DNA from 2 places in the Paenibacillus sp. FSL H7-0735 genome. Region 1 is predicted to be linked to the other one. Evidence: riboswitches for the same ligand, from Rfam matches in the RefSeq annotation. Region 1 holds a riboswitch; the other holds the start of a gene.
What was found. A riboswitch is a leader RNA that binds a small molecule or an ion and turns the genes downstream of it on or off. The one in region 1 is predicted to bind preQ1.
Positions count from the first base shown of each region.

Region 2: it holds a riboswitch for preQ1, as region 1 does, so the genes downstream of both, queF (preQ(1) synthase) here and NSS82_RS07300 (queuosine precursor transporter) in region 1, are expected to answer to the same signal.

Region 1 is NZ_JBBOZH010000001.1:1,580,772-1,597,141, forward strand. It holds gene pdxR (MocR-like pyridoxine biosynthesis transcription factor PdxR) at 1-644, shown strand, start outside; gene NSS82_RS07265 (D-alanine--D-alanine ligase) at 658-1,590, shown strand; gene NSS82_RS07270 (aminotransferase class I/II-fold pyridoxal phosphate-dependent enzyme) at 1,583-2,746, shown strand; gene cobT (nicotinate-nucleotide--dimethylbenzimidazole phosphoribosyltransferase) at 2,842-3,903, shown strand; gene cobU (bifunctional adenosylcobinamide kinase/adenosylcobinamide-phosphate guanylyltransferase) at 3,900-4,448, shown strand; gene cobS (adenosylcobinamide-GDP ribazoletransferase) at 4,445-5,260, shown strand; gene NSS82_RS07290 (YnfA family protein) at 5,746-6,072, shown strand; gene NSS82_RS07295 (methyl-accepting chemotaxis protein) at 7,098-8,786, opposite strand; PreQ1 riboswitch class I at 9,154-9,199, shown strand; gene NSS82_RS07300 (queuosine precursor transporter) at 9,210-9,923, shown strand; gene NSS82_RS07305 (AMP-binding protein) at 10,202-11,683, shown strand; gene NSS82_RS07310 (thiolase family protein) at 11,680-12,831, shown strand; gene NSS82_RS07315 (FAS1-like dehydratase domain-containing protein) at 12,828-13,229, shown strand; gene NSS82_RS07320 (MaoC family dehydratase) at 13,204-13,545, shown strand; gene NSS82_RS07325 (SDR family NAD(P)-dependent oxidoreductase) at 13,548-14,369, shown strand; gene NSS82_RS07330 (energy-coupling factor transporter ATPase) at 14,370-15,170, shown strand; gene NSS82_RS07335 (ATP-binding cassette domain-containing protein) at 15,155-16,012, shown strand; gene NSS82_RS07340 (energy-coupling factor transporter transmembrane component T family protein) at 16,005-16,370, shown strand, end outside.
Region 2 is NZ_JBBOZH010000001.1:3,961,288-3,977,657, reverse strand. It holds gene NSS82_RS18015 (ABC transporter ATP-binding protein) at 1-8, shown strand, start outside; gene murB (UDP-N-acetylmuramate dehydrogenase) at 159-1,070, shown strand; gene NSS82_RS18005 (hypothetical protein) at 1,134-1,469, opposite strand; PreQ1 riboswitch class I at 1,789-1,832, shown strand; gene queF (preQ(1) synthase) at 1,996-2,469, shown strand; gene queC (7-cyano-7-deazaguanine synthase QueC) at 2,499-3,161, shown strand; gene NSS82_RS17990 (6-pyruvoyl trahydropterin synthase family protein) at 3,161-3,643, shown strand; gene queE (7-carboxy-7-deazaguanine synthase QueE) at 3,636-4,358, shown strand; gene NSS82_RS17980 (cysteine hydrolase family protein) at 4,494-5,015, shown strand; gene NSS82_RS17975 (VanW family protein) at 5,016-5,834, shown strand; gene NSS82_RS17970 (zinc-dependent alcohol dehydrogenase) at 5,916-7,052, shown strand; gene NSS82_RS17965 (DMT family transporter) at 7,195-8,109, shown strand; gene NSS82_RS17960 (class I SAM-dependent methyltransferase) at 8,142-8,987, shown strand; gene NSS82_RS17955 (sugar ABC transporter ATP-binding protein) at 9,212-10,711, shown strand; gene NSS82_RS17950 (ABC transporter permease) at 10,744-11,736, shown strand; gene NSS82_RS17945 (ABC transporter substrate-binding protein) at 11,797-12,777, shown strand; gene NSS82_RS17940 (response regulator) at 12,858-14,468, shown strand; gene NSS82_RS17935 (cache domain-containing sensor histidine kinase) at 14,465-16,249, shown strand; gene NSS82_RS17930 (substrate-binding domain-containing protein) at 16,246-16,370, shown strand, end outside.

The DNA of each region.
Region 1 (16,370 bases):
TAATGTCTCCAGAGAAAAGACAGCGGCTAATGAAGCTGATGAATCGCTACCAAGTCCCGGTGATTGAAGATGGTTTTAACGAGGAATTACGATATTCGGGCTCACATGTGGCTCCACTTATCGCAGCAGCAGGCAGCGGCAACAGCGTGATTTATCTCGGCAGCTTCTCCAAGGTATTATTTCCGGGACTACGTGTAGGTTGGGTGCTGGCGGATCAGGAGTTGATTAATTCCCTCGAAAGCGTCAAGCGCGCCCGTACCATTCATACCTCGACGCTGGATCAATCCATTTTATATCAGTATTTATTGGGTGGCCATTTAGAGAAATATTTGAAAAAAGCCAGAGCGGAATACAAACGAAAGTATGAATTAACCCTGCAATGCTGCAAGGATTTTATTCCTTATACGGCGCTGTCAGGGGACGGTGGCCTACATCTTTTTGTAACCTTCGCGGAGGGCTTTAATACAAGGACGCTGTTGGCGGCCTGTCATGAGCAAGGGGTTATTTTTACAGCAGGAGATATATTCTTCACAGACGGTAAAGGGCAAAATACGATACGGATCGGTTTCTCCAGAGTGACGGATGAGGATATCCGCAAGGGGATCGAGGTTATTGGCAGAACAGCTCGACAACTAATGGGATAAAGAGGTGCTTGAGATGAAAGTAGGCGTAATTATGGGCGGGGTATCCTCAGAGTATGAGGTATCCATGAATAGCGGTAGAGAAATATTGAAGAATCTAGACCCCAATAAATATGAAATTATTCCAATTGTGATCACCAAGCGTGAGGAGCTTATTGAGCAGGCAAAAGGGATCGATATCGCGCTGCTTGCACTTCATGGAGCTTACGGCGAGGATGGTACGGTTCAGGGAACGCTGGAGACGATGGGGATTCCGTATACGGGCAGCGGGGTTTTGTCTAGCAGCATTTGTATGGATAAAGATCTCTCCAAAAAGCTTATGCGCTGCGCAGGCGTCAACACAGCAGATTGGCTATGCTGGGACAGCATGAAGGATTATTCGGCTGAAGCGGTGGAACGGCTCGGATATCCGGTTATGGTGAAGCCATGTTCAGGTGGCTCGAGTATCGGAATGGAAAAAGTGAGCAGCAGCGAGGAGCTGTTGTGCGCAGTGCAGAAGGCTTTTGCCTGTGATCAGGCGATTTTGATTGAAAGCTACATTCAAGGCCAAGAAATCACCTGTTCTATTCTAAACGGAGAGCTGCTGCCTATTCTGGGAATTACCTCAGCAAATGCCGAGTGGTTCGATTACAGTGCTAAGTACGAAGAAGGCGGAGCAGATGAACGGGTCATTGAATTGCCTACTGAAGTGCATGAGCGGGTACGCGAGGCTGCCTTGAGCTGTTATAAAGCACTAAAATGTAGCGTGTATGCACGGGTTGATATGCTGCTTAAAGAGGGTATTCCTTATGTGCTGGAGGTGAATACGTTACCAGGCATGACGAAGGCCAGTCTTTTACCCAAAAGCGCGCAAGCGGCAGGCTACACCTTCAGCGGACTACTGGACGAAATCATCTCCCTTTCCCTAACGGAAAAGAGTGCAAAGGAAGAGGTGTACAGCCATGCATAATGAATGGATTGCTCCACGTGTGCGGGAGATTGCACCCTCGGGGATTCGGGCTTTTTTTGACCTAAGTGCGGGAAATCAGGATATTATATCGCTGGGTGTAGGGGAACCAGATTTCGTTACACCGGAGCATGTAAGAGCTGCCTGTATTCATGCCTTGAATAATGGGGAAACGATGTATACGCCAAATTCCGGGTTACTGGAGCTTAGAGAGGAGATCGCTACTTATCTGCACACAAGTTTCAAGCTTCGTTATGAGCCAAACGATGAGATTATGGTTACGGTGGGCAGCAGCGAGGCTGTGGACTTGGCATTACGAGCTTTCATTACACCTGGGGATGAGATTATCGTCCCTTCTCCCAGCTATATCGCATATTCGCCGATTACCCATTTGAACGGGGGGGTTACGGTGGAGGTAGAATCATCGGCCGAGCAGGGGTTTAAGCTTACTGCTGAAGCGTTACGGAAGGTGATTACTCCACGTTCGAAGCTTCTTATGGTGAATTTTCCGACTAATCCTACAGGTGCAGTAATGACTTATGAAGATTGGCTGCCTATTGCACAGATTGTAAAAGAGAATAACCTACTGGTCATTTCAGATGAAATTTATGCCGAGCTTACGTATGACAGTCAGCATGTCAGCATCGCCTCTCTTCCCGGGATGCTGGAAAGGACGATTGTGATTAGCGGCTTCTCCAAAGCTTTTGCAATGACTGGCTGGAGAGTGGGTTATGCTTGTGGCGATCGAGAATTAATTGCTGCGATGCTAAAAATCCATCAATATACTGCGATGTGTGCCCCGGTGCTCGGTCAAATTGCTGCGATTGAATCATTGCGCAACGGAATGCAGCATAAGGAACATATGAAGCAATGCTTCGATGAGCGGAGAAAGCTGCTGGTTAGTGGGTTTCGATCCATAGGACTACCTTGCCATGAACCTGCGGGCGCATTTTATGCCTTTCCTTCCATCGCTCACACCGGAATGAAATCAGAAGACTTCGCTTTGCAGCTGCTCAGGGAGGTCGGTGTCGCTGCGGTTCCGGGTCATGTGTTTGGAGCAGGCGGAGAGGGGTATATCCGCTGCTCCTATGCCGCTTCCTTACAAAAATTGACGGAGGCGCTGGAGAGAATCGAAGATTTTATGAAAGTGAAGTTGTAATTCTAGAAGTCCCCCTCTATCATAGATGGGGGCTTTTCTGCGAATATGAGATAGAATAGGTTATACGGATACATTTAATAGGAGGTTGTAATTTTATGTTTTCAGATATTCAAGACGTAATTAAACAAATCATACCGGCTGATGATCAGTCCATCCTCAAGGCGGAGCATCGGCTGAACATTCTGACCAAACCTCCGGGCAGTTTGGGACAATTGGAACCTCTCGCTGTTAAGCTCGCTGGAATTTCGGGTACAGAGCAGCCTAGTTTCACCAAACGAACAGTTGTTGTGATGGCTGCTGACCACGGGGTATGCTGCGAAGGGGTTAGCGCATTTCCACAGGAAGTCACGCTGCAGATGGCCCATAACTTTCTCAGCGGTGGAGCGGCTGTAAATGTATTGGCACGTCAAGCTGGGGCAGAGGTACAGTTTGTTGATATCGGCATAAACGGCGATCTTAGTCATGTCGATCTGATTGATCGTAAAGTGCGCCGGGGAACGGATAATATGGCTGTGGAACCTGCGATGAGTCGTGAGGATGCCATGAATGCTCTTCTTGTTGGGATAAGAGTTGCGCAGGAAGCGGTTAAGAACGGAACGGAGATTTTTATAACAGGCGAAATGGGCATTGGGAATACTACGGCTAGTGCTGCCATTCTATGTGCTCTCAAAGGAATAGCCCCTGAAGTAGCTGTGGGACGAGGAACGGGAATTGATGATGAACGTTTACTACATAAAATTGCAGTAGTGGAACGCGCCTTAAAGGTAAATCAGCCGAATTCAGCAGATCCGTTGGATGTATTATCTAAAGTTGGTGGACTGGAAATCGCTGGCTTGGCGGGACTGATTCTTGGTGCGGCTGCTAATCGGACACCTATCATTTTGGATGGTTTTATTTCGGGGGCGGCAGCGCTTGTGGCAAAAGCCCTTGCACCTGAATCCATCGCTTATATGATAGCCTCTCATGTATCAGGAGAACGGGGTCATAAGCTAATGCTGGAGCAGCTTGGACTTGAACCGCTGCTTAATCTCGGTCTGCGATTGGGTGAGGGAACAGGGGGAGTATTATGCCTTCATTTAATCGAGGCGATCTGCCGCATTTTGAGCGAAATGGCAACCTTTGAAAGTGCAGGCATCTCTGGAGCTGGTCAACGATGAGCATTCTTGTAACGGGAGGCGCACGTAGCGGTAAAAGTGGTTTTGCAGAAAAATTGATGCATTCACTGGCAGATCAGGCCTTCTATGTAGCAACCGGACAGGCTTTTGACGACGAAATGAAGGAACGGATTGCTCTGCATCAGCATCAACGAATGGAAAGTGGTTACGCTTGGGAGACGCTTGAGGAACCGTATGATTTACCAGATCTGCTAAAGCGATTATCGGGTGAAAAAGCGGTGCTCGTAGATTGTTTAACCTTATGGTTATCCAATGCATTATTGGCCGTGGAAGGTTTTGAAAATAGGCAAGAGCTTGTTGAGAGTGAGATAACAAGACTTGAAGACAGTGTGCGTTCTTTTCAAGGGACGCTTATTCTGGTCACTAATGAGGTTGGCGACGGGATTGTTCCGGAGTATGCGCTTGGCCGATTGTATCGTGATCTGGCGGGACGAATGAACGCCCTGATCGCTCGGCAATGCGAACAGGTCTTTCTAGTAACTGTTGGAATTCCGATTGAGCTTAAGAGCAGGGAGTATCGTTTATGAGGGAGCGTAGGGATGCGGCCGTAGCTGCCTTTCAGTTCTTATCCCGATTTCCTGTAAAAGGTGATCCGGGGTTCTCTCCTGAACTGCTGCGCCGCAGTGTGATCTTCTATCCCATGGTAGGCGCAGCAATTGGGCTGTGCGTAGCTGCTGGAGCAGCCCTGACGGGATTGCTTTTACCTGCTTGGCCAGCAGCAGTGATCACTCTGATTCTGTGGGTAAGCCTCACAGGCGGGTTGCATCTTGATGGCTGGATGGACAGCGCAGATGGTCTGCTCAGCTATCGGCCACGGGAGCGTGCCCTGGAGATTATGAAGGACAGCCGTGTGGGTGCGATGGGCGTACTCGCCTGCGTGCTGCTCCTGCTGTTTAAAGTTTCTTTGCTGGCAGTTCTAATCGAAGGCTACGCCTACTACGAGCTGCCGCTGCTCTTGGTACCAGCGGTCTGGAGCCGCTGGTATATGGTGCGGGCAATGGTGCGTTATCCCATTGCCCGTGGAGACGAGGGGCTGGCCGCGAACTTCGCCGGCCTTGCTTCCTCGCATGAGCGGCGCGCGCTGGCAGTCGCCGCGCTGCTCTCGCTGGCCGCCGCCGCTGCGCCTCTGGCGCTCGGCGCTGGCTTAGCCGCGTGGCCGCTGCATCTGGCGGCAGCTCTGCTGCTGCCGGTCGCGGCCTTGGCCTGCGGCACCGCAGCTGCGCGGCGGATCAGCAGCCGGCTCGGCGGGCTCACCGGCGACGTGTACGGCGCGCTGAACGAGCTGCTGGAGGTTGTGCTGCTGCTAGTGTTATTGCTGCTCCAGCACAATTTAATGTAAGCTCCACGGATGAACCTTGAGTAATTTGCTGTAGTAGCTCTACGGATGAACCTTGAGTAGTTTGCTGTAGGTAGCCCCACGGATGAACCTTGAGTAATTTGCTGTAGTAGCTCTACGGATGAACCTTGAATAATTTGCTGTAGGTAGCACCACGGGTGAACCTTGAGTAGTTTGCTGTAGGTAGCTCTACGGGTGAACCTTGAGTAATTTGCTGTAGGTAGCTCTACGGGTGAACCTTGAGTAGTTTGCTGTAGGTAGCTCAACGGGTAGACCTTGAGTGATTTGCTGTGGGTAGCTCTACGGGTGAACCTTGAGTAGTTTGCTGTAGGTAGCCCCACGGATGAACCTTGAGTAGTTTGCTGTAGGTAGCTCTACGGGTGAACCTTGAGTAGTTTGCTGTAGGTAGCCCCACGGATGAACCATGAGTACAATTTGTTATGAGTAACCTTTGCGTTTTTAGGAGATTGACAGGGAAGAGGGATGACATGTTATTTGCCATTCTGCTATTTATAATTGCTGGCCTTGCTGAGATCGGTGGCGGATATTTAGTGTGGTTATGGTTGAGAGAATCAAGGCCACTTTGGTACGGCTTAGTGGGGTCCTTGATTCTGATAGCGTATGGGATTATCCCTACGTTGCAGAAATTCCCTTCCTTCGGCAGAGTGTATGCGGCTTACGGCGGGGTGTTTATCGTGCTCGCGGTCTTATGGGGATGGCTTGTAGACAAGAAGACACCAGACGTATATGACTGGGTCGGAGCAGGTATTTGTGTGATCGGTGTATCGGTCATCCTCTGGGCACCGCGACACTAAGTTGAGTGATGTTTGCTTAGCCATAAAAGCTGAATGAAAGCTGAGTAACCTAGTTTTTACTGAGTGAGTAACTTGGCTTCGGACTCAGGGGACCTTATTTGCGAAAAAAGGGTTATTTTGGAGCGTTTTCGGACACCAGAGGCGCTATTTGAACAAAAAAGGCTGAGTCTGGGTTGATTATGAGGCCATAGCGTCTCTCGAGTCCGAAAAAGCCTCCAAATGGTAGTTTTTCGAGTAATAGCGGCATCTGAGTCCGCAAGCCAGCAGCAAATAGCGTGCTGAGGTCTAAGTGAGAGCTTCGCGCAAGCTAGTGCATGTAGCTGATTCTATTGCAGTAGGTAGCATCCACGGAGGAACTTAGAGTAATTTGCAGTAGGTAGCATCCACGGAGGAACTTTGAGTAATTTGCTGTAGGTAGCATCCACAGAGGAACTTTGAGTAATTTGCTGTAGGTAGCATCCACGGAGGAACTTAGAGTAATTAGCTGTAGGTAGCATCCACGGAGGAACTTAGAGTAATTTGCAGTAGGTAGCATCCACGGAGGAACTTTGAGTAATTTGCTGTAGGTAGCATCCATGGAGGAACTTTGAGTAACTTGGCTCCGGACTCAGGAGACCTTATTTGCGATAAAAGGGTTATTTTGGAGCGTTTTTGGACACCAGAGGCGCTATTTGAACAAAATAGGCTGAGTCTGGGTTGATTATGAGGCAATAACGTCTCTCGAGTCCGAAAAAGCCTCCAAATGGCAGTTTTTCGAGTAATAGCGGCATCTGAGTCCGCAAGCCAGCAGCAAATAGCGTGCTGAGGTCTAAGCGAGAGCTTCGCGCAAACTAGTACATGTAGCCGAGTCTAAGCGAGAGCTTCGCGCAAACTAGTACATGCACCCTGAGTCTAAGCGAGAGCTCCGCGCAAGCCTAGCGCATGCAGCCGAGTCTAAACGAGACCTCAGCAAGCGCTAGTGAGCCATAAACTAAAAACCCCCCTTCAACACTTTCGTGTGAACGGGGGTTATTGGTTTTCAAGCGTTAAATCTTAAATTGCTGCACAGCTTCTTGGAGTTTCTTGGCTTGCTCATACAGATGTTTAACGGTTTCTGCATGGCCTTCCAGTTCGACGCGCTGCCGCTCTGAGTTAGCAGCGAGTGTGTCCGCACTTTCTTGCGATCTTGATGTAATTTGTGCAGTTTCTTCGACGGAAGCACTGACTTCTTCTGTACTTGCCGAGATTTGCTGTGTAGCCGCAGATACGGATTGGATGCTGTGATTGATGCTTTGGATAAGGATCAAGAGGTGATTAAAGGCATCACCTGCTTCTGCTACCTTGCCGACTCCAGAGGCAACCTCAGAATTCACGTGGTTCATCTCAGTAACGGAGCGGCTCATATCTTCCTGAAGGCCAAGTAGGAAGTCACGGATCTGTTCGTTTGCGTTACGGGATTGTTCAGACAGCTTGCGTACTTCTCCGGCAACAACAGCAAAGCCGCGTCCATGCTCTCCTGCGCGTGCAGCTTCGATTGAAGCATTCAGCGACAGCATTTGGATCTGTTTCGTAATTTCAGTAATGCTGTGAACGACTTCTCCGATCATTACTGAACGCTCATTCATGATTTGTAACTGATCCAGCGACTGTAGGGAAGCACGTTCAACCTGGCGCATTTGCAGCACGGCACTTTGAGCAATTTCATTACCGCCACTTGCTTCAGCGGAAGCCTCACTGATTTGCTCTGTGACTTCATTCGCTGCTGAGGCAATACTTTGAATGCCTAAATTGATTTCTTCCATTGCTCTCGAGTTATCTGATGCACTGCTAGCGATAGTCGTACTACCTTTGCCGATTTCTACTACCGATGAGCTGGAGTGATCCGCCATATCGTTGAGAACCTCAACACGTTCTTTTAAAGAGTTGGAATCCGCAACGACAGTATTAGAGGTTACCAGTACATGTCCGATCATTTCTTTCAGGCGTTGGGTCATCGCTTGGAAGCTTACGGACAACTGTGCAACTTCGTCATTTCCTTTAACTGATAATTCTTCGGTGAAATCTCCCTCTGCGAGCCGGGCACTATAAGCTGCCAGTTTTGAGATTGGACGTGTTATACGCACACTCATAAACCATGCACCAGTTAGACCGATGATCAACGTCAGAAGTGTGATTCCGGCACTTGTCCATAGAATACTGTCTGTTTTTTCTTGAATGAAGCTTACGTCACTGCTTACACCGATAACCATCGTACTTCCGGGAATACCGATATAAGCTGTTTTATGTATACCATGTGCGTCGCTATATGTATCGCTTAGTCCAGTTTTTCCTTTAGAGGCTTGTTGCATTGCAGAGGATACGGTGACACTTTCTGCCCGTTGCAATTTTGCATCGTGATCTGCGGATAGAATCTCAGCTTCTTTCCCTTTCAGATTGACCAGAAAAATGGTTTCCACTCCATGTTGTTTCCTCTTTTCCTGAAAATAGAACTCGAGATTGGTGGCAGACTGATCGTTCTTATTTAGGGTTTGCTGGGCGTGCATTACGTTGAGATTCTTATATACGTCCTGAGCAGCGGCAGTAAGGATTTTGTTAATCTGTGGCATAACATAGCTGTTGAAGATATTGATGGAGATAAAGTAGAAGCTGGTGCTTAACAAAAGAGACGTGAGCAACAGAACAACAAATAATAAACGCGTGAATTTGCGACTGATCGAATGCTTGATACGAAACATATCGTTCTCTCCTTTTTTTATGGACGGTGAGGTCATTTCTTTTTTTGGTCTTCACTAGATACTCCAGGCCAACTGCTGGAAATTGGCGACCCGAGATATATTCCATAGTTATGTCATATTTCTACTAAATGGATCGGGAATAAGGTGTTTGATACTATTCTATAGAATTAACCTCTGGATGAATAGTGAAAGTTTTGTCCTATAGAGCATTTTTTTCTGAAAAAAATGAATTATTGCTGACTATTTTAGATAATTGTCGAAAAAAAAGAACTGGAACTACCAATTTCATATAAAAATATTATTTTTATGGATTGTTAAGCGCTATTGTGATAGAGTATTAATGTTTTGTTCCAAAAATTTAATAATGTAAGCCGCGGTTCGTAACCATCCCGCGTAAACAAAACTAGGAGGAGTTTCAGTAATATGTTTAATTTGTTGTGGGGAGTTTTATTTGTTATTGTCAATTTTGCCTTTTTTCTACTCTGTTACCGCCTGTTCGGGAAAAGTGGAATGTATGCCTGGGTAGGTATTGCTACTGTAATTGCTAACATTCAGGTAGCTAAGACGATTGCTATGCCATTTGATATTGTGATGACACTCGGAAATACGATGTATGTCACTTTGTATATGACCAGCGATTTGCTTAATGAGAAGTACGGAAGAGCGGAAGCACGTAAAGCGGTCTGGTTTGGTTTCTTCACCTTGCTTATGACTACAGTCATTATGCAGATGGTACTAGTATTTAAGCCACAGGAGACCGATATCGCTCAGTCTTCTTTGGAGACGATTTTTGGGCTGATGCCTCGACTAGCTTTGGGTAGTCTTACTGCTTACTTCATTAGTCAGTTCCTAGATGTTCGGTTGTACTCTTGGATTCGTAAATATTACAGCACCTCAAGTCAGCTGTGGATTCGTTCCAACGGCAGTACGATGATTAGCTCCTTTGTGGATACACTTATCTTCTGCACCATTGCGTTTGCGGGCTTGTATGACTGGAATGTATGGCTTGAAATTTTGCTTACAACTTATCTAGCGAAGTTCTTACTAACCGCAGTAAGCACACCTATCTTATATATCGCCCGAACCTTTACTTTTGCTGAAGAGGGTACACCATCGACCGTTCAAAAGAAGGACTAAACAACAATACAGCCAGCGCGTACCGATCATAATCGATGCGTGCTGGCTATTTTTTTAGTTGTAAGATGGACTTAATAGTTACATGAAAATGTGTACATAAAAATAATATAAAGCTAAAATAAGCTATCATAGCAATTTTAGCGGGTTAGTTTAACAGGAGCGCCTGCGATGGCGCTTATCACATATCCTTTAGTCTGGGCTGGACTTGCGGGGCAGTCCGATTGAAGAAAATGTATATAATTGGTAGTCACAGAAATTACGAACAGGTGTGATCAAGGATGAATCTAGTAGTTCCTATACTGCGTCATGCAGCACAGCAGCCTGACAACATTGCCTTAACCCATGACCTAGCAAGTCATACCTATACAACATTAGTAGAAACGATGCGGAGAATCGCGAATGGCCTACAGCAAAAGGGTCTGAGGCATGACAAAATCGCGATTTTATCTACGAATCGTATTGAATTTGTTGAGGTTTTCTTGGGGGCGATTTATGCGGGCTGTGTTCCCATTCCCTTAGATCCCAAATGGAGTGCTAATGAACTGCAGGTTATTATAGAACAGTGCCAGCCGACAATGATTTTTGCCGAGCCGGAAGCCGCAAAGAATCTGGTCCTCAAGGATCAAGCGATCCCAACACTGACCTTCTCAAATGAACGAACAAGTTCCTATGATCAGTGGCTGGCTGCCCTGAAGCCGGAGGCTGAGTTGGATGAGACGAATGAATTATTATTTATTGGCTTTACTTCAGGCACAACCGGGTTGCCCAAAGGTTATATGCGTACCCATTTATCATGGTTAAAAAGCTTTGAGGTCTCGAATATTGCTTTTGAATTGGACGCTATGAAGGATGTTTTGGCACCAGGTCCATTTGTGCATTCCCTATCCTTATTCGCCGTAATGCAGAGTCTATATTGTGGAGCAACCTTTCATATCACACAAAAATTTAGTGCCACGAAGGTGTTAGAGCTGTGCCAGCAAATTCCGGGTGTGGTGCTGTTCGTCGTACCAACAATGATCGAATCCATGATGTTGCAGGCTGTACCTGGGCAGATACAGATTGATGCGATTATTAGCTCAGGTGCAAAGTGGTCGGAGTTGTCCAAGAAAAGGGGCATGGAAGTGTTTGGTGGAGCGCGCCTTTATGAATCCTACGGTTCTTCAGAAGCGAGTTATATTAGTTATTTGAATGTTCTGACCGAGCATAATCCGACCTCTATAGGCAAACCTTATCCCGGGGTGCAAATTTCCATTCGTGATGAACAGTTCCGGGAAGTCCCTACTGGGGAGATTGGGCAGCTATATGTGCGTAGTGATATGATATTTTTAGGCTACCATCAATTGCCGAATGAGACAGCAGCAGCTTTTAGAGAGGGATGGCTTATTTTAGAAGACTATGTTTATCAGGATGAAGCTGGTTATTTATATATGGCGGGACGTTTGAAGAATAAAATCATATCCGGAGGCCTGAACGTTTATCCAGAAGAAATAGAGAGGGTGCTGGAGTTTCTTCCGGAAATAGATGAAGTGATGGTGCTTGGCGTGCCTGACGATTACTGGGGAGAACAGCTGATAGCCCTCGTGAAGTGGAGCGGAGAGCAGCATTTATCTGTCGACGAAATTAAGAATTATTGCCGCCAGTATTTAGCAAGCTACAAAGCGCCGAAGCAGCTGTTAACCCTGGATGAATTTATCTATACAAGCAGTGGAAAAATTGCCCGGCAAGCGATGAAAGACTATGTGAAAAGAGCGATGGTATGATAGAAGCAGTAATTGTCATGGCAAAACGTACACCGATTGGCAGAATGGGTGGCTTATTAAGTACACTTGAGCCGGAAGCATTACTGGCGCCGCTTATTCAGCATATTGTAGCCGAAACGAACTTGCCTAAAGAACTGATCGATGATGTCATTATTGGGAATGTTGTGGGCCCAGGAGGTAATATTGCCCGGGTAGCTGCGCTTGAAGCGGGGCTGCCTGTTTCGGTACCGGGCGTCACCGTGGATCGTCAGTGCGGATCTGGGCTAGAGGCAATTAATATAGCAGCAAGACTGATTCAAAGCGGCGCTGGTGAGATTTATTTAGCGGGTGGTGTCGAAAGTACGAGCCGTGCTCCATGGAAAATGGTTAAACCACAGACCTTAATGGGGGTTCCGCAGCTATATACCCGTGCACATTTTACGCCTAGCTCTTACGGTGATCCGGATATGGGAATTGCTGCAGAGAATGTAGCTCGGAAATACGGGATTTCTCGAGAAGAGCAGGATCAATATGCCTTGAAAAGCCATCAAAAGGCGGTTCATGCTCAGCAAAGTGACCGGTTTCAGCAGGAGATAGTACCTCTTCAGGTAGAGGGGCAGTGGGTGAACACCGACGAATGTCCTCGGGCTAATACGAGTCTGGACAAGCTGCAAAAGCTGCCGCCAATTTTTGAAGAAAAGGGTACCGTCACTGCTGGAAATGCCTGTCCTATTAATGATGGCGCAGCGCTTCTATTAATGATGTCTCGGGAGAAATGCCAGCAGCTTAAGCTGAAGCCTATTTTACGGGTCGTGGATGCGCAAGCTGCGGGTGTAGATCCGAACTATTTAGGGATGGGGCCTGTACCAGCTGTGCAAAAGGTGTTAAAACGCCAAAAGCTTACCGTTGCCGATTTAGATATCGTAGAGTTTAACGAGGCTTTTGCTTCACAAGTATTGGCTTCACTGAATGAGCTTCAAATTCCACAGGAAAAGGTCAATCTTGGCGGGGGGGCATTAGCAATAGGCCATCCATACGGAGCTTCCGGGGCTATTTTAATGACTCGGTTATGTGCTGAAATGCAACATGCTCCTTACCAACGAGGGCTTGCTACTCTGGGAATCGGCGGCGGGATAGGTCTGGCAACACTCGTGGAGGTTATGGAATGAACAGTGTCCGACATCAGATCCATATGACTGCTGATTGGATTTCGGACTACGCACAGAGTATCGAAGCACCCATGCAGACGATAAATGGAAAGCTGATTGCTCCTGCGACGATGCCTATTATTTTCTGGCAAGACTTCGATATTCCTTGGTTAATCATCGGTGAACCCTTGCTTCACGGCACTCAGAAATTTTCATATCAGGCTCCGATTACGGCGGGGATGATTTTGGATTGTGAATTAGCGTTAACGGGCGAGGTGCAAAAAGAAGGAAGACAGGGTAAACTGACTTTTTACATACATACGCTGGTTTGTAGGTGTGAGGGTAAGCTAATAGTCACCGCAGAAACAGTGTTAATTCGGGTAGGTGATGATCATGATAAAAAAGTGCGTAACAGCTGAAGCTATCCGGCAATATGCAGCTGCTTCCCAAGACTTGGCGCCTATACATTTAGATGTAGATGCCGCTGCCAAGGCTGGCTTGAAGCGACCCATCGCACATGGGATGTATCTTATGGGATTAGCCCAATCCTTGTACATTGCTGAGCACCCTACACAGTGGATCACACAATATGATATGAAATTTCATAAGCCTATAGAGGTCGATAGTGTCGTGATTTTTGATTTTGCAGCTGACGACTGCTTTGTGAAAGTGATCCTTACAACAGAAGCTGGCGATGTTATTGCTGCGGGAGCTTTTGCAGTGAAAGAGGTGTAGTGATGAATAGAGTAGCCTTAATTACTGGAGCAACAAGAGGGATCGGACGTAGTATCGCCATGCAGCTTGGTAAGTCAGGTTATATAGTGGTTGTAAATGGTACGAAACAAGTCTTAGTCGATGAGGTTGTGCGCGAGATCCGCCAGGCAGGCGGAGAGGCGCTAGGGTACGCTGCTAATGTAGCCGATCCAGTCGCAGTCACTGCCATGGTAGATGAGGTCATTGCCCGATACGGTCGTATCGAGGTGTTGATAGCTAACGCGGGGATTTTGCAGGATCAGAAATGTCAACGTATGACGGATGAACAGTGGAAGACTGTTCTGGATGTGCATTTAAATGGTACTTATTATTGCATTCAACGAGTATTACCGCATATGCGTGAAACAGGTGGGGATATCCTGTTGATGACCTCTGCTGCTGGACTAGCAGGTTCCGTGGGTCAGGTGAATTATAGTGCAGCCAAGGCTGGAATACTCGGCATGATGTGGACGCTCGCAGCAGAGCTGAAACGTGACCAGATTAGGGTCAATGCGATTTCTCCAGCGGCGTTAACGGATATGACCAGACCTATAATTGACCATCTGAGGGAAAAACATGCCAGTCGGAATGAACCTTTGCCTGACTTTTGGAGAATAGGTGACCCGGAGGATATTGCTTCCTTCGTGACTGCATTATTGAGGGAGTCCGACGCGGATTTAACCGGTGAAATCTTTGCTGTGAATGGATCAAAAGTGACAAAATGGGAGAAGCCTGCACCTGCATTTTCCGAGAACAGCATTGAGGCATTTTTTGCTGCTTGGCACCTTCAAAAGGGGAGTGAATAAATGCTTACCTTCGATCAAGTTTGTTTTTATTATAAAAAGGGACAACCTCTCCTGGAGGATATTAGCTTTACGATAGAAGCAGGGGAGTTTGTGGCGATAGTTGGCGCGAATGGTTCTGGCAAATCCACTATTGCAAAGCTCATGGACGGACTGCTGCTGCCACGAAAAGGGGCTGTACAATTTAAGAGCTTGGACACGGCAAAACCAACGGATCTTGCGGAGATCCATCAGCAAATCGGTTTTGTTTTTCAGAATCCAGAGGATCAGTTTATCACCACAACCGTTATGGATGAGGTGCTTTTTGGTTTGGAGAATATCCGTGTGCCGAGGGAGGAAATGCGCAGCCGATTGGATCATGCCTTGCAGGCCGTTCAAATGGAGGATTATCTGGAGGCTATGCCACATCAGTTATCTGGAGGTCAAAAGCAACGTGTCGCTATCGCAGCTATATTGGCGATGCGCCCGCAAGTCATTATTTTTGACGAGGCTACCTCAATGCTTGATCCTCAGGGAAGACAGCAGGTTCTTTCCATCATGCAAGAGCTGCATCGTCAAGGCCTGACCCTTATTCATATCACCCACCATATGGAGGAAGTGCTTGCAGCAGAACGCGTATTACTCCTGCACCAAGGACGACTTGAGTTTGACGGCGATCCACTGACTTTTTTTGAAACCATGCCTGTTGCGGACTATCAATTACATCTGCCCTTCGCAGTGCGTGTACATACATTGCTCCATTCAGCAGCACCGCTAACAGCCGATTGGAAGGGGATAATTCGATCACAATGGTCTACCAATTAAAAAATCTAAGTGTGAACTATGCCGATCATGTGGCTTTGCACAATATAAACTGCACTATTCCTGAGGGCAAATGGATTTCTATTATCGGTCCAACAGGCGCAGGAAAGTCTACCTTTGTCAAAGTGCTGAAGGGCTTGATTCCCACCGTAAAAGGAGACTATTGGATTAATCAGCAGCCTGCCAGCAGAGATGCCAAAGGGCGCTTAAAGGTTGTCCCTGAGTTGGGTTTCGTTTTTCAATATCCTGAGCATCAGCTATTCGAAACAACGGTGTATAAGGAGCTTGCTTTTGCTCTGAATCAACAGGGCGCTTCACGTCAGCAAATTACAGAGGCGATTGAAACGATTTTGCCACAAGTGGGTTTGCCTGAGGGAATTCTCCCCTTAAATCCATTCCAGTTAAGCGGTGGTGAAAAGCGCCGTGTAGCTATTGCCTCTGTACTGATGACAAATCCGAAGCTGCTGATTTTGGATGAACCGACAGCGGGTCTCGATCCTGCTAGCCAAGTGTCTTTGCTGAAGCTACTAAAGGAATGGCAGCAACAAGACAATCACACGATCCTCTTCGTTTCGCATCAGATGGATGATGTTGCCGAATACTCGGATGAGGTCATTGTTTTTCATGAAGGTCAGTTAAAAGGGCATCATGATATCAGAACATTGTTTCTGGAAAAGGAAGAATTACTGCTGGAACTTGGACTATCCTTGCCTGAACCCGTACAGCTCTTGAAGCTAATGGAGGAATTATCTGACCAGAAGATTGAAGTTGCCAGCTGTAAAGAGCAGGATATCCTCGAAGCGATTTTGCCGATTTGGCATTCGAGGGGGCAAGAGCATGGCTGATTCCGTATTAGTCGGTCAATATGTGGAGACACATTCGATTTTTCATCGTTTAGATCCTCGTACAAAGCTTGTGAGTATCGTGATACTCATGCTTAGCTTTATGATGCTTGGAACGGGGATTAGTTATGTTGTTGCAACCTTTTTTGTACTGGGAATGTTGTTACTGTCGAAAGTTCCTGTGCATTTTTTTTGGCGAGGGCTGCGGCCGGTATTATTTATTTTATTGTTTACTTTTGTTTACAATGCCGTGTTCACCAAAGGGACGGTTCTCTGGTCATGGTTTTTTATCGAGGTGACTGAAGAGGGACTGCGAATAGGATTACGTTTTGTATGGCGTATTATATTGCTCATCTTGTTA
Region 2 (16,370 bases), 2.4 Mb from region 1:
CTGTGTAATTATCATCTAAAATCATACAACGAACAGGCTCCTGTCATTGACAAGGGAGCCTGTTCGTTGTTACAGTTGTGGTTGCCTACAATTTCATAATAACTCTTTAAAATAGATCAAGGACCATCATTTATACATGGTTAAAGGAGCATGAAAACATGAATATTGACAAAATTCAAGATGACCTAGAGCAGCTAATGACTGCAGGAATAGTGAAAAGTCATGAGAATTTAAAAGATCACGTGTACACTAAAATGGGCGGCAAGGCTGATATTTTGGCTGCACCAGCTACTTATGATGAAATTCAAAAGATCGTTACATATGCAGAACAAAATGGGATAACCCTTACGGTACTTGGGAATGGCTCCAATGTGATTATCCGTGATGGAGGTGTACGTGGTATCGTTCTGCAAACGGCAGGACTGACCGAAATGGGGATTCGCGACAATCTCTTATATGCGCAATGTGGTGCCAAAATAATTGATGTTTCCAGATATGCGCTTGGTAAGGAGCTTACGGGTCTTGAGTTCGCCTGTGGCATTCCAGGAACAGTCGGTGGAGCGCTCTATATGAACGCAGGTGCTTATGGCGGTGAGATCAAAGATGTCCTGCATAGTGCACTAGCTATAAATAAGAACGGGCAGTTGGTAACTCTGCAAGGAGATGAGCTGCAATGGGGATACAGAAAAAGCGTGTTCGCAAGCGGTGAGTACATTGTACTTGAGGCCAAATTTGCTATGACTTCCGGTGATGTTTTAACGATCAAGGCAAAAATGGATGAACTAACTTATTTACGTGAATCGAAGCAACCGCTTGAGTATCCATCCTGTGGGAGTGTATTTAAGCGGCCTCCAGGCCGTTTTGCAGGTCAGTTAATTCAAGAGAGCGGCTTACAGGGTACAAGAATCGGCGGTGCTGAGGTATCCAAGAAGCATGCGGGATTTATTGTGAATGCAGATAATGCAACAGCCAGTGATTACATCGGGCTAATCCACCATGTAAGAGCGACTGTGAAGGATAAATTCGGTGTAGAGCTGGAAACTGAAGTGGAGATCATTGGAGAAGAATAAATGATAAGCAAAAAGAGCCCGCAATCGCTGTGGGCTCTTTTTGCTTATCATAATCATGTTCGTTTAATCTACTGAAAGGGTGTAATTAGCTCTGTCCGTAGTTATTTCTGCCTTGCGGTCGGCTAAGTCTACGATTTGAAGACCTTCAACAGCTAAATCATAAGTGGATTGTGGCAGGGATACCAGTTCACCATCGGCGTTAAGTGTGCTGCCGAAACCTCTTAATATCAGTGCACTTCCAAGATATTCATCAATAACATCGTCTGCACTCCGGAAATCTACGGACTCTAAATTGAAATGAACTTTATCCAAATCACGAAGTTCTTTCTTTTCAATTGCGATTGTTTCATTCAAATGATTGTTAAGCCAATCCATAAGCTGCTGTATACTTTGTTCCATAAAATGCTCCCACCCTTAGCTCGAAGATTATTATGAATAAGTTACCCTTTTCTTAGGATTTGAATCCTTTTTTTTGCCGCATCTTAATTAACCATATGAATAATTCATGTCATTAAAAAGAAATCCACAATCAAATTGGCATTGGTTTTGAGCTTCCTAATCTCTACATACGCAGGTCTATCCACGTTAATCTGGAGTTATTTGCTGATCTGTATAAGGTAACAGTAAAGAGTAGAACTTGTCAGGAGCGGGCTACCCATGGTATAGTTCAAGACGCAATATGCTTTATGCTTTAAGAAGAAGTCTGCACTAAAGTTGTGCAGGAGAGGTTCGCGAACTCCCTCTATAAAAAACTAAGAATATATTAAACAGTACAAGCGGTTGCTGTCCTTTATCCGGACGTTGCTTCCGTTTCTTCTTAGTGGAGCCAAGTTTTCGAAATCTCGTTCTTCTTTCCATTACCGGCCAAGGCCGAAGGAAAAGAGAGGGGTTTTTTGTCGTGTCAGAAGGAAGATTGAAAGAGGAAATGCAAGAAGTTACTTTGCTTGGTAATCAGGGAACACAGTACAAGTTTGGTTATGATCCAGACATTCTGGAGGTGTTTGATAACAAACATCCCGGACGTGATTATTTTGTTAAATTCAACTGCCCTGAGTTCACTAGCTTGTGTCCTGTAACGGGTCAGCCGGATTTTGCCACGCTGTATATTTCGTATATTCCTGAACAAAAAATGGTGGAATCCAAATCATTAAAGCTGTATCTGTTTAGCTTCCGCAACCATGGTGACTTTCATGAGGACTGTGTCAACATTATTATGAATGATCTGATCTCACTGATGGATCCGCGTTACATTGAGGTATGGGGCAAGTTCACTCCGCGCGGAGGCATTTCAATTGATCCTTATTGCAACTATGGAAGACCGGGTATGAAGTATGAGGCGATGGCGGAACACCGCTTAATCAATCACGACCTCTATCCAGAAAAAGTGGACAACCGCTAAATTCCAACTTGTGATAAGGAGAGATTCATATGAACAAAAAAGCACTCGTCGTATTCAGCGGCGGACAAGATAGCACCACTTGCCTGGTTTGGGCATTGCAGCAGTATGAGGAAGTGCAGGTAGTTACCTTCAACTATAATCAACGTCATGCGGCTGAAATCGAAGTTGCAACAGAGATAGCAGCTAAGTTTAATGTAAAACAGCATATTCTTGATCTGGGGCTGCTTAATCAGCTGGCACCCAATGCACTTACCCGTCAGGATATAGATATCGTGGCTGGTGAAGGGGATGAGCTTCCAAGTACTTTCGTCGATGGACGGAATTTGTTGTTTTTATCTTTTGCCGCAATATTAGCTAAACAACTGGGGTACTCCCATATCGTCACTGGGGTTTGCCAAACGGACTTTAGCGGTTATCCGGACTGCCGTGATGTTTTTGTGAAATCATTGAATGTTACGCTGAACTTATCTATGGACTATGAGTTTGCGATCCACACTCCCCTAATGTGGCTGGATAAAAAAGAAACGTGGGAAATGGCCGATCAACTGGGGTATTTTGATTATGTTCGCGAACACACACTGACCTGTTACAACGGTATTATTGGCAGTGGCTGCGGTACTTGTCCAGCCTGTCTATTGCGTCAGCGTGGTCTTGAGCAATATGAGGCGGAGAGAATGGAGGCCGGTTCTTAATGCTTAACGAGGTTTCAGTCTGCAAAATATTTACGTTCGATGCGGCACACCAGTTAGTGGGACACAAAGGGAAATGCAGCAATCTGCACGGACATACTTATAAGCTCGAAGTAGTGCTTAAGGGCAAACCTATGGCCGCGGAAGGCCACTCGGATGAAGGCTTCGTCATTGATTTTAGCGATATCAAAATGACAGTACAACAAAGCCTTGTAGATCGTTTAGATCACGCTTTTCTTGCTATGGGAAATGAACCTGTGTTAGAGACGTTAACGAATACGGGCTCCAAAGTAGCCTTATTGTCTTTCCGCACCACAGTGGAGAATATGTCTTCATATATTGCCTACAAGCTTAAGCAAGCAGGGTTGCCTTTATACTCGGTAAAGCTATGGGAGACTCCAACCTCTTGGGCAGAGGTGCTGGCTGAAGATGTTCCGGATGAAGGGCCATCCTACCGTTTGTATGGAGGCTGTGACTGTGAGTAAGATTCCTGTAATTGAAATGTTCGGTCCAACTATTCAAGGCGAAGGTGCGGTAATTGGAGTGAAGACGATGTTTGTCCGCACCTATGGCTGCGATTATCGCTGCGGCTGGTGTGACTCCGCTTTTACTTGGGATGGTACGGCTAAGAATAAGGTTCGCATGATGGAAGCAGAAGAAATCATAAATGAATTATTGGCGTTAGCTGGAGATAATTTCGACTGTGTTACGATTTCAGGCGGTAATCCTGCCTTGATTGGTGAAGGAATGGGTACCTTCATCAGTCTGCTTCATGAGCGTGGAATAAAAGCAGCGATAGAAACTCAGGGGAGTAAATGGCAGGATTGGTTCAATGACGTGGATGTGCTGACAATCAGCCCTAAACCCCCAAGCTCAGGAATGACAACGAATTGGGAAATGTTAGATAACATCATGAGTAAGATGGAGAAACTGGGTCGTTCTACGCATAGCTTGAAGGTCGTAGTGTTTGATGATAATGATTTTGATTATGCGAAAAACGTTCACCAGCGATATCCGAATGTGCAGCTCTTTCTGCAGCCTGGTAATGATGATGTCACGGAAGAGGGCAACATTTCTGCTCGACTTCTGGGAAGGCTGGAGTGGTTGTTTAATAAAGTAATCGTGGATTCGGATATGAACAAGGTTCGTGTACTTCCACAGCTGCATGCATTGATCTGGCATAATAAGCGTGGCAAATAAAAGATTGATGAAATCGTCCGGGTATCTGCTTACAGATGCTCGGTTTTTATTTTTAACATTTGTAACTTCTAGTAGGTAGATAGTCTGTCCCAGTTTCTGGTATGATTTTGAAAAAAGCTCTTGGAGGTTATTCATTTGGAACAATCAACAGCATTATTAATTATCGATGTTCAAGAAGCCATGTTCTCCTATGAACTAAAGCTGTACGATGAAGAGGGTGTGATGGACAGGATTGTCTCCCTTCAGCAAAAAGCTCGATTAGCAGGTACTCCTATTGTGTATATTCAACATACCGAAGATGAGGAGTACACAAAAGGTACACCCACTTGGCAGATCAGTCACCGCATCACACCGCAGGAAGGCGAAGTTATCGTTGAGAAGCCTACTTGGGATGCTTTTCACCGAACGGAATTGCAAGATGAACTCCAAAAGCTCGGGATCACGAATCTGGTGATCTGTGGGATGCAAAGTGAATTCTGTCTGGATACGACAATAAGACGCGCATACAGCATGGGATATAAAAGTGTACTGGTTTCAGATGCTCATAGCACCTTTGATAATGGGGTTCTGAGTAGTAGGGAGATCGTTAAGCATCATAATGCGATAATTGGAGGTAGATTCGCCCAGTTACGAGCTGAAAGCGAGGTTCAGTTCTAGATGAATACACCCCAGGCTGCCATGAAGCCTATTCAGCGTTCTCGCCTTAGATTGTTTGCTGGCAAACGATATTTTATTTGGAAAAGATATTTGAAATGGTACACTGGACGAAGCAAAATAGCGAAGCAGCGTACGGATGAAACATTATCTTATGCAGCTATGACTCATGCTACCCCGTTATTAAGAAGTCTTCGGAATGTAGATATGGTGCTTCAATACAATAAAATTACTAACTTACGGCTGGCAATTGCGAAGCTGGATGGACTTGTTGTGCAGCCGGGGGAGACTTTTTCCTACTGGAGAAGTATTGGTAAGCCCACTAAACGAAAAGGGTATCTGGAGGGTATGGTGCTGCATTATGGTGGTTTTCATTCCGGGGTTGGAGGAGGCTTATGCCAGTTGTCTAATCTGATCTATTGGATGGCACTGCACACACCACTTACCGTTATTGAACGGCATCGTCACAGCTATGATGTATTTCCAGATGAACAACGTACACAACCTTTTGGAAGCGGGGCGACCTGTTCTTATAACTATTTGGATCTTCAATTGAAAAATAACACCGCTCAAACGTATCAACTAAAGCTCTGGCTGGACGATAGCCATTTACACGGGGAATGGAGATGCAATGAGCAGGCGCTTTATGATTATGAAGTATACGAAAGTGATCATAGGATTAGTCTAGAGCCTTGGGGCGGATATATACGCAGTAATAAGATCAGTCGAAAAGTATATACCCGATCTGGAGATCTAATTGGAGATGAAGCTGTAACTGATAATTACGCACTGATGATGTATTCTCCGCTTCTTCATGGATAAGAGGTTAGGGCTTAGGGATATAACATAGAAAGGTATGAACGTTATATCTCTAGACCATCTCCAAAGGAGCGGATTAACAGCATGAAAGCACTAACCTACCAAGGGAAGAAAAAAGTGGAAGTTAAAGAAGTAGCTGATCCGAAGCTTGAGAAAAAAGATGACATTCTTGTTCGGATTACCACTACGGCGATTTGTGGCTCGGATCTGCACATTTATAACGGAGAAATTCCAGGTATGCATGATGATTATGTTATTGGTCATGAGCCGATGGGGATTGTTGAGGAAGTGGGACCTGACGTAACTAGAGTCAAAAAAGGTGACCGAGTCATCGTCCCCTTTAATGTCGCCTGTGGGCAGTGTTTTTTCTGCCAGCATGAGATGGAGAGCCAATGCGACAATGCTAATGACGCCAAGGACACAGGCGGTTATCTTGGTTATTCCGATACTTATGGCGGTTTTGCTGGCGGACAAGCTGAATTGCTGCGGGTACCTTATGGTAATTTTGGGCCTTTTGTAGTTCCGGAGGATGCAGAAATGGAAGATGAGAAAATTCTTTTCTTATCTGATATTGTGCCTACTGCTTGGTGGGGAGTAGAAAGCGGGGGAGTGAAGCCGGGAGATACGGTCATTGTTCTCGGCTGCGGGCCCGTGGGACTGCTAACTCAAAAGTTTGCCTGGATCAAAGGAGCCTCTAGAGTCATTGCTGTTGACCATATCGGCTACCGATTGCAACATGCGAAGCTGACCAATAATGTTGAAGTTTATAACTTCGAAGAGATCAAGGACATTGGGGCTCATTTGAAGGAGATCACTCATGGGGGCGCAGATGTAGTTATTGACTGTGTGGGTCTAGATGCCAAAATATCTGCCTTGGAGAAAGTGGAAACGGTTCTGAAGCTGCAAGGGGGCTCGCTCAGTGCATTCAGAATGGCCGCGGATATCGTACGTAAATTCGGAACCATCCAGCTTGTAGGGGTCTATGGACTTAATTACAATATGTTCCCGCTGGGTCAGCTATTTGAACGAAACATCACATTAAAGATGGGACAAGCGCCGGTGATTCACTATATGCCGTTGCTGTATAAGATGATTAAAGAAAATAAATTTGATCCTACAGATATCATTACGCATCGCCTGCCAATTAGTAAAGCGGAGCATGGCTATGACGTTTTTAGTGAGAAAAAAGAAGATTGCATCAAGGTTGTTCTGAAGCCGTAGCCTTTTAAGAAGCATGAGCTTTCGTCAGAAATGACATTGCTTGTGCTTTTTTTAGTGAAATCTTATGAAAATAGATGCATTTTTTTACGGTCTGCGTTAAATTAACATAAGTGACTTAAGATATTGAAAGGACGCGTAACATGTGAAACTTAAAAAACCGCCACTTCCGATTCCACTATTAATGTTGATAGGGATTGTGGCCATCTCTTTTTCCGCCATTTTTATTAAATGGTCTGATGCACCTGCATCTATACAAGGCATGTACAGATTATTATTTACCTCACTGCTGATGCTGCCTTTTGCAAGACCCTATAGTGGAGCTGCTTTTGCTCTTCGTAAAAAAGACTGGCTAATGCTCATCCTCTCAGGCGCAATGCTTGCGCTGCATTTTTTGCTATGGATGGGATCATTAAAGTATACTTCGGTAGCTAGTTCAACAATGATCATGGCACTGGAGCCTGTATTTATTATGCTGGGTGTTTATTTTTTGTATAAGGAAAAGACAGCTCTGTCTGCTATTCTAGGGCTTGGCATTGCAATTGGAGGTGTCGTGTTTATCGGCTGGGGTGATATTGGAATCTCTGCAGATAATCTTAAAGGTGATCTATTATCGGTCGGAGGCACTGTCGCGGTAGCTATACATATGCTGATCGGTCAAAAGCTAGTGGTGCGCATGCCCTCTTATTTATATAGCTTGATTGTCTTCTTGTCAGCCGCTGGCGTGTTCGCCGTATACAATCTGTTCATGGGGATTTCCTTTTTTAATTATCCGGCCAAGGAATGGGGAATCTTTGTATTATTAGCAGTGGTGCCAACGGTGTTTGGCCATATTTTGTTTAATTGGTTACTACAATATGTATCTGCGACTACGGTTTCAATGAACATTTTAGGAGAACCAGTGGGTGCCAGTATCTTAGCGTATTTACTCTTGGGTGAACAGCTAACAACCTTACAATGGGCAGGTGGACTGCTCGTTATGATTGGACTCGCAGTATATTTGTACGCGGGAAGAAGGAAAACTATCCGGATGGCTGATGCCATTCAGAATGCTTCATAACAGATATTTTACACATAAAGGGGTAGTAATGGATGGAAGAGCAGAATCAATATTCAAATAATCAGGCAGAAAAAAACGCTGTGCCAACAAGCGAAGAGCTTTGGAACGAAGATACTTATACCGCTTGGGTAACTCGGTTTGGTACACCGTCAGAAGCAGCTGCAAAATTAATAAAGGAACCAAGTGCAAAGCTTTACCCGCTCCTTTCTTTTTTTGGAGAGGTGAAGGGGAAGAAAATGATGAATTTAATGGGCTCAAACGGAATGAAGGCCGTGGCACTCTCATTACTAGGTGCGGAAGTAACGGTTGCTGACTTCTCGGAAGCCAATGCGCGATATGCGGCTGATCTTGCCCAAGAAGCAGGGGTACCACTAACCTATATCGTCTCAGATATTCTTAAGCTACCAGAAGACGTCCTTGACGGTTCATATGACATCGTCTTCGCGGAGTTAGGAATTGTTCATTACTTTACTAACCTTACACTATTCATGGAAACAGCTCGCCGATTGCTTTCTCCTGGAGGCGTATTTGTACTCCGCGATTTTCATCCGGTAACGACCAAGCTTATTTCCTCAAAGGGATCTACTGCGAAGGTACGCAAACACAAAGTAAACGGAGATTATTTTGACTCATCATTGGAAGAGAAGAAGGTATCCTATTCCAAGTATTTGCCTTCCACAGGTACACCAGCAGGTGAACAAGAGCATAGTGTTGTGTATTGGCGCCGCTGGACACTCGGAGAAATTGTAACCGCTGCAGCTAATAGCGGACTAGTGATCCGCCAATTAGTAGAAGAACCTAATCTATCTTCCGACGTGTATGATAAGGGAATTCCTAAGACCTTCACATTGGTGGCTGGAAATGGCGCAAGCCTGTAAGAGGGATCGCTGACATGTGATTTTTAGGGTATAACATTTGTGCTGAACTGAGGTGCTCTCGGTTCAGCTTTTTTTTGTGTAAAACATAAAATTTTAAACTTTTTTACGGAGATTATTCCATTACAATGGCAACTTATAGGGAATACAATGATTTTACATTCCGGATTGAAAGCGATTACTTTAAGGGTTAATGCATTCTCAAAGAATTTGAGGTGGATATCAAAATGAACGAAGTGTTGCTTCGTATGGAGGGAATCAACAAGTTTTTCCCAGGTGTTCATGCTTTGAATGAATGTCAATTTGAGCTGAAGCGTGGGGAAGTTCATGCGTTAGTAGGAGAAAATGGCGCTGGCAAGTCTACCCTTATGAAGATTGCGACAGGTGTCTATTCCAAGGATACTGGTCAAATGTGGTACAAGGGAAATGAAGTGGAGATTGTTAATACCCGTGAAGCACAGGAGCTTGGAATTAGTATCATCCATCAGGAATTGAATTTAATGCCTCATCTTACGGTCGCCCAGAACATTTACATTGGACGAGAGCCGCGAAAAGCTCTGAAATGGTTCGTTGATGATTTAGAGATAAACCGAAAAGTTCAGGTTTTGTTTGATCAAATGAATCTGAAGCTGGATCCCAGAGTTTTGGTATCAGACCTGACCGTTGCTAATCAGCAAATGGTTGAAATCGCTAAAGCCTTGTCTTTCCAAGCCGAGGTATTGATCATGGATGAACCAACCGCCGCGTTAACAGATACAGAAATTAACGAGTTATTTCGAATGATTGAGCAGCTACGAGATAAAGGTGTGGGAATTATTTATATCTCTCACCGCATGGATGAATTGAAGCGAATTACAGACCGCATTACAGTTATGCGCGATGGTTGTTATGTAGATACCGTTCGTACCGATTCAATAACGATTGATCAGATCATCAGCATGATGGTTGGACGTGAATTATATCAAACGTCGAAACCAACGATTGCGAAACAGACTCAGCAAGTTGTCTTAGAAGTTCGGAATCTTTCTAGAGGGCATGCGTTCAAGGATATCAGCTTTCATCTGTATAAAGGTGAGATTTTGGGCTTCGCTGGTTTAATGGGAGCTGGACGCACCGAGGTTGTTCGTGCCGTATTTGGTGCCGATCCCATCGATGAAGGTGAAATTATGCTCCATGGAAAATCGGTTCGTATACGTCAGCCACATCAAGCGGTACAGCATGGTATTGGGTATTTGTCCGAAGACCGTAAACGTTTCGGACTGCTTGTGGATATGGATATCAGCATGAATAATGCGATTGCCTCCTTTTATAAATTCCGTAATTCATTTGGCTGGATGAAGGAGCGGGAGATGCGAAGCTCAGCGGAGCAGCATGTTGAAGCGCTAGCCACCAAAACTCCAAGTGTAGGTCAAAAGGTTAAGTTTCTGTCCGGGGGTAATCAGCAGAAAGTGGTCATCGGCAAGTGGTTGACGAGAGACTGTGATGTACTCATCTTCGATGAGCCCACAAGAGGTATTGATGTAGGCGCGAAAAGTGAAATTTATAAGCTGCTGGATCAGCTTGCGAGTCAAGGGAAGGCGATCATTATCATTTCTTCAGATCTTCCTGAGATTCTAAGAATGAGCCATCGGATTATCATTATGTGTGAAGGGCGTATAACAGGAGAACTCCCCGCAGAAGAAGCATCGCAGGAGGCGATTATGAAATATGCGACGAAACGTTCATAACTGTTCAAGAGTTAACCGGAGGTGTCAGGACTATGAAGATCGCGGATAAAGAGATTAGTCAGCCAGCGGGTATGAAGCAAACGGGAGGGCAATCCGGATTCAAACAAAAATTATTGGCATTTGCAAGTCTGATCATATTGGTCATCGTATTCTCTTTATCCTCCAGTAACTTTTTTCAATTCTCAAATCTTGTCGGAATTCTAGTTTCTACAGCTGTAATCGGAGTATTAGCGCTTGGAGCTACCTTTGTTATTATAACGGGTGGCATCGACCTCGCTCTGGGTACTGTAATGACATTCTCATCTGTTATGGTTGGAGTCATTATTACCTTCTGGGGTCTGCCCGTCCCGTTAGGCATTGTAGGTGGGATTCTGGCTGGAGCACTGTGCGGCTTCATCAGCGGTTTGATGGTGGCGAAGATGAACATCCCACCCTTCATCGCCACTCTGGCGATTATGATGGTCACCAAAGGCTTGTCGCTTGTCATTACAGGAGCCAAACCCATTTATTTCAACGATGATCCGATCTTCGCCAAGATCGCTATGGGTAAAATGATCCCCGGTATACCCAATACCATCGTTATCTTCTTATTACTCGGTATGATCGCAAGCATAATCTTGTCTAAGACGATTATTGGGCGTTACAACTTCGCGCTTGGCAGTAATGAAGAAGCTACTCGCTTATCAGGTGTGAACACAGTCAAATGGAAGATTATTATCTATTCCATTACAGGGATCTTTAGCGGAATCGCAGGTATCCTGATGGCATCACGTTTGAATTCAGCACAGCCATCACTGGGCACCGGTTATGAACTAGAGGCTATTGCGGCAGTGGTCATTGGCGGAACTTCCTTAAGTGGAGGTGTAGGTTCTATTCTAGGCACGATTATTGGCGCACTGATTATGAGTGTGCTGACGAATGGCTTGCAGATTATGTCCGTGGCTCAGGAATGGCGGACGGTCATTGTCGGTGTTGTAATCATCATTGCGGTTTACGCTGATATTCTACGCCGCCGTAAGCAATAAACTTGGTATGATCTCCATCCGGAGTGATATACAAAGCAAATGACGAGGGGGAAGATTCAAATGAAACTGCGTCGTAGAGGGTTTATCATGCTTGCCTGTCTGTTATTAGTCACTACATCGCTGAGTGCATGTAACAACAATGATAGTAACAAGAGTGCATCCGGTTCAGACAAACCGTACATTCCAGTCATATCAAAAGGTTTCCAGCATCAATTCTGGCAAGCGGTGAAGCAAGGAGCGGAGAAAGCTGCTAAGGAATTTGATGTTGAGATTACCTTCGAAGGTCCAGAAAATGAGAGTCAGGTGGATAAACAAATTGAGATGCTGCAAACAGCTCTCGACAAGAAGCCAGCAGCAATTGCGCTAGCCGCACTAGACAGCAAGGCTGCGATTCCTTATCTAGAAAAGGCAAAGGAAAATAAGATTCCGATCATCGGCTTCGACTCTGGTGTAGACAGTGATATCCCTGTAGCAACAGCAGCGACTAACAATAAAGCAGCAGCTGCTTTGGCCGCAGATAAAATGGCTGAACTGATTGGCAAGAAAGGTAAAGTGGGCCTTGTCATACATGACCAAACGAGCAGCACAGGGCAACAGCGTCGCGATGGCTTCTTGGAACAAATGAAAGCAAAATATCCGGATATTCAAGTGTTAGAGCCGCAATATGGGGGTGGAGATCAGTTAAAGTCCACAGACCTTGCGAAAGCGATGATGCAGGCAAATCCGGATCTGAAAGGAATCTATGGCTCTAACGAAGGTTCTGCTGTAGGTGTGGCTAATGCAGTAAATGAATTGCAAATGAATGGTAAGATCGTAGTCGTCGGCTTTGACTCTGGCAAGCAGTTGATGGATGCTATCCGCAGTGGTGTTGTGGCTGGCGCTGTTACACAAGACCCCATTGGTATTGGCTATCAAGCTGTGAAGGCAGCTGTGCAAGCGATTAAAGGGGAAGCGGTTGAAAAGAACATCGACACGGGGTTCCACTGGTATGATAAAAACAATATGGATTCCGATGAGATCAAACCTCTACTATACGAATAGAGTTTAATAATAGAGGTTGCCTCACGCAGGCGGCCTCTATTATGCTTATGCTGATAAGTTTAAAGTTGTGGAGGTGTTGGATGTATAAGATAATTCTGGTTGATGATGAAGATGAGGTTCGCGAAGGGATCAAACAGAAGATTACATGGAGTAAATATGGGTTTGAGCTGGTTGGTGATTTCGATAATGGCAGAGATGCACTGGAAGCAATCGAGCAGCATCGGCCTGACGTAATTATTACTGATATTTGTATGCCTTTTATGGATGGACTGGGATTGGCCAGAGCTGTGATGGATAGGTACCGGGATATGAAGGTCATTATCGTCACTGGATATGAAGACTTCGAATATGCGAAGCAGGCCATAACACTGAAGGTGACTGAGTACTTATTAAAACCGATTAATGCACGTGAGTTTGCTGAATTTCTAAGTAAGATGAAGCAGGATTTAGATGAAGAGCATCTACAAAAAGCGAATTTAGTTAAGCTTCGTATGCAACTTAATCAGAGTCTTCCATTGCTGCGGGAACGATTCTTGGAGCAGCTGGTAACTACTCGAATGAAAAGCGAAGAAATCGAGAATAAATTGAGTTATTTTCATATTCAGTTACAGGGTCAAGTGTACCTTGGGCTCGTTATAGATATAGAACTTGAGAAACGAAGCCAGGACCTAGCTTTTGATGCAGAGCTACTGCGTTTCGGAGCCTTTAACATTGTTCAGGAGCAGCTTGAGAAAGAGCAAGAAGGAGTGGTATTCCAGACGAGAGATGGAAAAATCGCTGCGATAAGATCCGGCAATTCAGAGACGTTAGAAGTAGCAACGCAGCTTCTTGCAGAGCAAGTCCAGAGTAGCTTAAATAAATATTTGAAGCTGTCATCAACCATAGGCATCGGTAGAAAATATAATACTTTGCAACAAATTCCACTATCCTTCCAAGAAGCGGTCTCCTCCATAGAATATCGTTACCTTTTAGGCATAGATAAAGTTATCTCCATACAGGATCTTGAGTTTGGCAAGGGATTGGATCAGGCGCATTTCACCTCATGGGAAAAGCAATTCATATCCGCTTTAAAGACAGGTAAAGCTTCTGCTGTATCGGAAATTCTATTGAAGTGGTTTCAGGAGCTTAAAAGTAATACCTCCTCTATAGAAGGCTGCCGTAGCAGCATCTATCAGCTGCTGGTTTCTTTGATGAATTATGTGGTCGACATCGGCTTCCCAAATACAGTAGTTGTTTCGCATAATATGTTTGCAGAGGTTGCTGCGCTTAAGACTTTAGATGAAGCTAGAAATTATCTGGAGAGGACTTGCCATGAGCTGATACTTAAACTATCGGAACAGAGAACAACGGTTCGGACTTCTCAGATGCAAGCCGCAGAAGCTTATATTCGCGAGAATTATTGTAATGACAGCTTTTCACTCAATGAGCTGTGTAGCCATATTTTTATGAGCATCAGTTATTTCAGTGCAACTTTTAAACAGCATACCGGAGAAACATTTATAGAATATCTGACTCGACTCCGTTTGGAAAAAGCAAAAGAACTCCTTACGGTCACACAGTTGAAGACATATGATATCGCTGCCAGAGTTGGTTATGCTGATCCACAGTATTTTAGTGTTATTTTCAAACGTAATGTAGGAAGCACACCGAAGGAATATCGACACCGGCAGAAGGAGAATCTCTCTCTATGAGATCACAGCGCTTTTTCCGCAGCCGAAGTATTCATACTAATATTGCTGTCTCCTTTTCACTTCTTATCCTCTGCACAACTATTGTCCTGAGTTATACTTCCTATCGCCTGTCCTCAGCCGCGGTCAAGGACAATTCTGTAGCCTACACTTCACAATTAATAGAACAAGTAAAACTGAATATCGAGAATTACATTGGCAATATGGAGAGCATAGCTGCTCTGGTGTTAACTAGCAGTGATCTAGAGAAATATATAAAAGGCTCGAAATTAGATGAAGAAGAAGCGCTTAAGAATAAACTGCTTGCCAGTCATTATCTCCGGTCAGTCGTTCAGTCCCGCTCGGATATTTCCTCTATATTATATGCAGACTCAGATGGCATGACTGTTTCGGATCGACAGCATGCTGTTTTGAAACCGCTTCCTGAACTAATAGCTCAAGATTGGTATCAAAAAGCTATGAATCAACTTGACGTTGCAGTTTCTTCCTCACATGTGCAGCACATCTTTCAAGATGAATACCGGTGGGTAGTCTCGATCAGCCGAAAACTCACGAATGCGAATGCTATGACGGAAGCGGATCAACAAGGTGTACTGCTCGTAGATCTCAATTACAGTGTAATTAATAATCTATGTAAACAAATCGAACTGGGAAAGCGCGGTTATGTTTTTATTGTCGATCCCGCAGGCAGCCTTGTCTATCATCCACAACAGCAGTTGATCTACTCCCAGCTCAAGTTCGAACAATTGGAGACGGTCCTTGGGATCAAGAGTGGATCTGTTACGGTTAACACGGGGAATGACCAGAAACTGTACACTGTGGACACTACCAGCTTTGGCTGGAAAATAGTTGGAGTCACTTATCCGGATGATTTGGTCGCGAACAAGCAACGTATGCAAGGAACCGCCGCCTTATGGGGAGCAATTAGTTTGATTTTTGCTATGGCTATATCGATATTTCTCTCGTACGCACTGACCAAACCGCTGAAGAATTTGGAGCTGAATATGAAAAAAGCGGAACGTGGAGAGTTCGACATACGCGTAGAGATTGAGAGCACGAATGAAATCGGCAAGCTTGCTCGTACGTTTAATCTTATGATCATGAAGATTAAAGAGTTAATGGGGCAGATCGTCTTGGAGCAAGAGATGAAGCGTGTCAGTGAACTGAAGGCGCTGCAAGCGCAGATTAAACCTCACTTTTTGTACAATACACTTGATTCGATTATTTGGATGGCAGAGACAGGAAAGATGGAGGAAGTGGTGGAGATGACTTCATCTCTATCCAAGCTGCTCCGTTCAACAATTGGTGAGGGTGAGGAATTGATTCCGCTGGCCAAAGAATTAGAGCATATTCGGCACTATTTAACGATTCAGAACATGCGTTATCGTAATAAATTCACTTATTCCATAGAGGTACAAGAAGATATCCTAACCTGCAGCATTTTAAAAATGGTACTTCAGCCTTTGGTTGAAAATGCGATCTATCACGGCATAAAACATAATCCTGAGCAAGGGCACATTCTGATCCGGGCAAGACAAGAACAGAACGATATTATCGTACAGATCATTGATGACGGTATTGGGATGGATGAAGAGCAGATGGGTAAGGTACTGCTGCAAAAATCAGATTTCAAGACTGGCAGCGGTGTAGGTGTCGCAAATGTGAACCATCGTGTCCAGCTGTATTTCGGTGTGAAATACGGTTTGTCTTTTACAAGCGAGATGGAGGAAGGAACGACGGCCACTTTACGAATACCTGTAATTTATGAGGAGGAGAGTCAATGAGCGCATTACGGTCAAAAATTGGCCTGTATACTCTGTTGCTGCTCTTCATTGTTACTTTGGGTTCATTAGCCTATCGTATGTTTGCAAATGAGCTTGACGCAAAGGTTAGGACCATTATTTA